DNA from 2 places in the Brassicibacter mesophilus genome. Region 2 is predicted to be linked to the other one. Evidence: a T-box and tRNA genes for the amino acid it is inferred to sense, from the RefSeq annotation. Region 2 holds a T-box; the other holds one or more tRNA genes.

Region 1 (3,218 bases), on a different contig from region 2:
AGCCAAACTACTAAAGAAACAACAGCACAAGTAACCAATACTACCACTGTATAATTAACCAATTCTTTTTTATTTGGCCAATTTACTTTTTTAAGCTCAGCCTTTACTCCCTTAAAATAACTACCTAACCTTTTTGCTGCACTTCCTTTTTCAGCGCTGGTTTGAGCCGCCATTCCACTTCACATCCTTACCTAGATTTGTAATACAAACTACTTGGTCTCTTTATGAGTTGTATGAGTATGACAGAACTTACAGTATTTCTTCATTTCTATTCTATCTGGGTTCGTTTTCTTATTTTTTGTTGTGTCATAATTTCTTTGTTTGCACTCTGTACACGCTAACGTAACTTTAACTCTCACTGTACACACCTCCTACACATTTAAACAGTAAGTATATATGAAAATCAACTTATATTCGGGCATAAATACCCAATGATAACTACATCACTTTATATAAACTATCATAAAACAAAATGTATGTCAATAAAAAATTACAAATATAGGTATATGAATAATTGCTTACATCTTTAAGTTAGTATTTCCATTAAAATACACAAAATACTATTTTCTCAAAAAAGACTAGGTCAAAGACCTAGTCTTAATTAATTACTCAATAATTTGTGTAACAACTCCAGCTCCTACTGTTCTTCCACCTTCACGAATAGCGAATCTTAATCCTTCTTCCATTGCTATCGGTGTGATTAATTCTATATTAAATGTTGCATTATCTCCAGGCATTACCATCTCTACGCCTTCTTCTAATTTTACTGATCCTGTTACGTCTGTTGTTCTGAAGTAGAACTGTGGTCTGTATCCATCAAAGAATGGTGTATGTCTTCCACCCTCTTCTTTTGTTAATACGTATACCTCAGACTTGAATTTTGTATGTGGTGTTATACTTCCTGGCTTTGCTAGTACTTGACCTCTTTCGATATCTGTTCTTTGTACTCCTCTTAGTAATGCTCCGATGTTATCTCCTGCTTGTGCTTCATCTAATAACTTTCTGAACATTTCTACTCCTGTACATACTACTGTTCTTGGTTCTTCTGTTAATCCTACGATTTGTACTTGGTCTTGTACTTTTAAGATTCCTCTTTCTACTCTTCCTGTTGCTACTGTTCCTCTTCCTGTGATTGAGAATACGTCCTCTACTGGCATTAAGAATGGTTTGTCTGTATCTCTTTCTGGTGTTGGAATATACTCGTCTATTATTTCAAACATTTCTATTATTTTTTCTTCCCATGCTGGGTCGCCTTCTAATGCTTTTAATGCTGATCCTTGGATGATTGGTGTATTATCTCCATCAAATTCGTATTCGCTTAGTAATTCTCTTACTTCCATTTCTACTAACTCGATTAACTCTTCGTCATCTACCATATCACATTTGTTTAGGAATACTACGATGTATGGTACTCCTACCTGTCTTGATAATAGTATATGCTCTCTTGTTTGTGGCATTGGGCCATCTGCTGCTGAACAAACTAAGATTGCTCCATCCATTTGTGCTGCTCCTGTTATCATGTTCTTAACATAGTCAGCATGGCCTGGACAGTCAACGTGTGCGTAGTGTCTGTTTGGTGTCTCATACTCTACGTGTGCTGTTGATATTGTGATTCCTCTTTCTCTTTCTTCTGGTGCCTTGTCTATGTTATCAAATGCTACTGCTTCTCCAAATCCGTATTTTGTGTTTATTACTCTTGTGATTGCTGCTGTTAATGTTGTTTTACCGTGGTCAACGTGTCCTATTGTTCCAATGTTTACGTGTGGCTTATTTCTTTCAAATTTTGCTTTTCCCATTTTCTTATTCCTCCTCATTTAATATTTTTTAATGTAACTTACGGCTCTTAGCTTAAGCCTCTTGATGTCAATATCTAAATAGATAAATAAGAATGTCAAAATTACATACGCTATAAGAAAACTTAACCGGGCGTTCCACAATTAAAATATGTATGGAGCCCACGACCGGACTTGAACCGGTGACCTCTTGCTTACCATGCAAGTGCTCTACCTGCTGAGCTACGTGGGCATCAAACACCACTAAATAATTTTACTATCTATGTATTTTGATGTCAATAGAAAAAAATTCTATATCATTTTCATATATTATTATAAATCCTTTACTTCTAAATATCTTTCTAATTTTCTTTTCACTCTTTGAAGAGCATTATCTATAGATTTCACATGCCTATCTAAATCAACAGCTATTTCTTGATAGGATTTTCCTTGAAGATATGACATTAGAACTTCCCACTCTAGGTCGCTTAGTATTTCTCCTATCTTATTTTCAATAGACTTTAATTCTTCTCTGCTAATTATTAATTCCTCTGGATCAGTGATCTTTGCTCCCGATAAAACATCTAATAGTGTTCTATCTGATTCTTCATCATATATAGGTTTATTTAATGATACGTATGAATTTAATGGTATGTGTTTTTGCCTTGTAGCTGTTTTTATTGCAGTAATTATCTGCCTAGTTATACATAATTCTGCAAAGGCTCTAAAGGACGTAAGCTTGTCCTCTTTGTAGTCACGTATAGCTTTATAAAGACCAATCATACCTTCTTGTATTATATCTTCTTTATCTGCACCTATTAAAAAATATGATCTAGCTTTCGCTCTTACAAAGTTCTTGTATTTCTTAATAAGATACTCTAGCGCCGTAGGATCTCCATTTCTAGCATCTTCTAGAATCCTTTCATCCTCCATTACATCATATGTATCAACAGATAACTCGTTTTGTACACTCAAACCCACCAGCATCCCCTCCAGCAAAATGTTGAAATACCCCGGAACTCATATACTCTATTATATATTAACTGGTATTTATCAGTCAACCTAATTTACTCATTCTTTCTCCATTTTTCAAGTTTCTCTAAAGTTTTTCTATCTAGTCTTCCTATAAGTAGGTCATTAGTCTCATTATTTTTTGCATTTTTTCTTCTTATCATGTTTTTTTGTTGGCCTATCTCTAATTTAAGTTCTCTAGCTGAAATCCTAGTTCCTCCTCTGCCTATAACTATTTGCTGTTCTATCCAGTCAGATGTTGCTACTCTAACTTTTTTAATCCTGCCAATTTCATCAAGTTTTCGCTCAATATAGTGGTCTGCAGTTTCTTTCTCTTTTGTATATATAATTTCTATCCCTTTAATAATTTCCTTCTTCTCTATACTACCTCTAACCAGATGCGCATCAAATACTATTATAACCTTTATTCCTGTA
Region 2 (3,218 bases):
TACACTCGATGTAATGCCGCCTACTGAATAGTAAATAGGTGAGTCAGGGGACTAAACGGTTCCCTGACTCATTTTCGTTTAAATTAGCTCTTTTTTTGTTAAAATATATAGCACAATATATCCAACAACAATAAATAATATTGAAAATATTATTTCAAATAATAAGCGCACCTCTCTCACCTCAAATAAAATAATTATCTTTAAGAATAGTATTATCAAATAGTAGCAAAATATATATAAGAAATTCTATAGAAATAAGGTTTATTGTATTGGAGTTGATAAAAATGAAGCTATTTATTGAAGTTTTTGTTCAAACGCTACTTGCTTTTTTTTCAATATTATATATAACTAGACTGCTAGGAAGACAGCAGGTATCACAGCTTACGTTTCACGAGTATATAAATGGTATCACCTTTGGTTCTATAGCAGCTACTTTAGCAACCGACGTAAATCAAAAGACGTGGCAGCACTTATTGGGATTGATACTATTTGGAGTACTGACATTTTTAGTATCACTTATAACTCTAAAAAAACGATCAGTAAGAAAGGTACTAGAAGGAGAACCTATACTAGTAATACAGAATGGTCAGATACTAGAAAATAATATGAAACGTACTAGATATAATGTTGACGATTTGGGGTTGCTCTTGAGACAGGCAGATTGCTTTACACCAGATGATGTAGAATATGGAATTCTGGAAATGAACGGACTGCTAAGTGTAATAAAAAAAGGTGAAAAAAGAAATGTAACGCTTGGTGATCTTGATTTACCTCCAAAGCCAGAGACTATACCAACTGAACTAATAATAGGTGGACAGATAATTTATGAGAATTTAAGAAAAAGAGAAATTAGTGGTAAGGACTTAATAAACAATCTAAACATGTTTGGAGTTAACAAGGTTGATGAAGTAATGTATGCTACCATAGATGAAAATGGAAAAATGTATGTAGATAAATATGATGACAAATTAAAACCAAATACTGATTTTAGTGAAAATAATAATGGCATTTAAGTTGCAAAAATAAGTAAAAAATATCCTTGACAGTTTTTTTCATTAGCACTATAATATATAACAATACAATAAGATAAAGCAGTGAGAGGACGAGTAAGTTTGAAGTAGTCTCAAGAGAGGGGTTGTCGTGGCTGGAAGCGCCCTAGATGTATCAAACTGAAAACTATCCTTGAGTTGTATCCGAAACCAAATTATTTGGGTAAGGATTTCCGTTGATTACGTTATAATCACTCGAGTGGAATCTTTATAACACAGAAGTTTTTGTTATAATGAAAATTCTAATTAGGGTGGAACCGTGGGAAAAACTCTCGCCCCTAGATGAGCATCTAGGAGCGGGAGTTTTTATTATTTTTATAAAAAATGAGGAGGAGAAAATATGTCAAAAATTAATATTACATTACCAGATGGTTCGGTTAGACAATACGAAAGTGGAATAAAGGTTGTAGATATCGCAAAAAGCATAAGCGAGGGACTTGCAAGAGTGGTTCTTGGTGCTTTTGTAAATGGTGAGTTACTAGGATTAGAAGAAGAAGTAAATGAAGATGCAAAGGTTCAACTATTGAAATTTGAAGATGAAGGTGGGCAGGAGATATTTAGACATACAAGTGCTCACATGCTTGCTCAAGCAGTAAAAAGACATTTTCCAGATGCTAAGCTTGCTATAGGTCCCTCAATAAAAGATGGGTTCTATTATGACATAGATACTGAGCATAGGTTTACTCCAGAAGACTTAGAGATGCTTGAGAAGGAAATATCTAAGATTGCAAAAGAAAATTTAGAGCTTAAGAAATTTGTGCTAGACAGAGATGCAGCTTTAGAATATTTGAAGAAAGCTGGAGAAGACTACAAGGTAGAATTAGTTCAGGATTTACCAGAGGACTCAGTAATATCTTTCTATCAACAAGGTGACTTTACAGACCTTTGTAGAGGACCACATCTACCAAGTACTAAGAAGGTAAAAGCAGTTAAATTAACAAGCATAGCTGGAGCATACTGGAGAGGCGATGAAAAAAGACCTATGCTTCAAAGAATATATGGGACTTCTTTTGAAAAGCAAAAAGACTTAGATGCATATCTATTAATGCTTGAAGAAGCTAAGAAAAGAGACCATAGAAAGCTTGGAAAAGAGCTTGACATATTTAGTATGCATGGTGAAGGACCTGGATTCCCATTCTTCCATCCAAAAGGAATGATTCTTTGGAATACTATACAGGGATTTTGGAGAGAAGAACATACTAGGAGAGGATATGGAGAAATAAAAACTCCACTTATATTAAATGAACAGCTATGGCATCAATCAGGACACTGGGATCATTATAAAGAAAATATGTACTTTACAAGAATAGATGATAGCGATTATGCTATTAAGCCTATGAATTGTCCTGGATCTATGCTTATATATAAATCTCAAATGTTTAGCTATAGGGATTTACCGCTTAGATGGGCTGAACTTGGTCAAGTTCATCGTCATGAACTAGCAGGTGCTTTACATGGACTTATGAGGGTAAGAACATTTACACAAGATGATGCACATATATTCATGCTTCCAGAGCAAGTTAAGCAAGAGCTTATAAATGTAATAGACTTAGCAGATTTCGTCTATAAAGTGTTTGGATTTAAGTATCACGTAGAGCTTTCAACACGACCAGAGAACTCTATGGGAACAGAAGAACAATGGAATATAGCTACAGACAATCTAAGAGAAGCCTTAGAAGAAAAAGGCATCAAATATATAGTTAATGAAGGTGATGGAGCATTCTACGGACCTAAGATAGATTTCCATCTAGAAGACAGTATTGGACGTACTTGGCAGTGTGCTACAATTCAGCTTGACTTCCAGATGCCTGAAAGATTTGATTTAACATATATAGGTCAAGACAATGAAAAGCATAGACCAGTAATGATTCACAGAACAATACTAGGAAGTATGGAAAGATTTATAGGAGTACTGATAGAACATTATGCAGGAAAATTCCCAGTATGGCTGTCACCAGTTCAAGTAAATGTACTCCCTATATCAGATAAATTCAATGAATACGCTTATGATGTTAAGAAGAAGCTAGAAGAAAAAGGCATTAGAGCCGAAGTTGATACTAGAGCAGAAAAAATTGGATACAAGATAAGAGAAGCTCAGCTTGCAAAGACACCTTATATGCTTGTAGTAGGAGAAAAAGAAGCTGAAAGCAATGCAGTTTCAGTAAGAGT

Evidence for each region. The T-box of region 2 lies ahead of thrS (threonine--tRNA ligase). A T-box ahead of a tRNA ligase gene usually reads a tRNA of that ligase, here a tRNA-Thr.
Region 1: it has a tRNA-Thr gene. The T-box ahead of thrS (threonine--tRNA ligase) is inferred to sense a tRNA for this amino acid. The anticodon was not compared.

Annotation. Positions count from the first base shown of each region.
Region 1 is NZ_JBNPXI010000007.1:87,197-90,414, forward strand. Features, by position in the region: gene secE (preprotein translocase subunit SecE) at 1-173, opposite strand, end outside; gene rpmG (50S ribosomal protein L33) at 210-359, opposite strand; gene tuf (elongation factor Tu) at 606-1,796, opposite strand; tRNA gene HNR33_RS09855 (tRNA-Thr) at 1,950-2,025, opposite strand; gene sigH (RNA polymerase sporulation sigma factor SigH) at 2,106-2,753, opposite strand; gene HNR33_RS09865 (NYN domain-containing protein) at 2,840-3,218, opposite strand, start outside.
Region 2 is NZ_JBNPXI010000003.1:268,736-271,953, forward strand. Features, by position in the region: gene HNR33_RS06220 (S1C family serine protease) at 1-31, shown strand, start outside; gene HNR33_RS06225 (YetF domain-containing protein) at 285-1,013, shown strand; T-box leader at 1,086-1,332, shown strand; gene thrS (threonine--tRNA ligase) at 1,390-3,218, shown strand, end outside.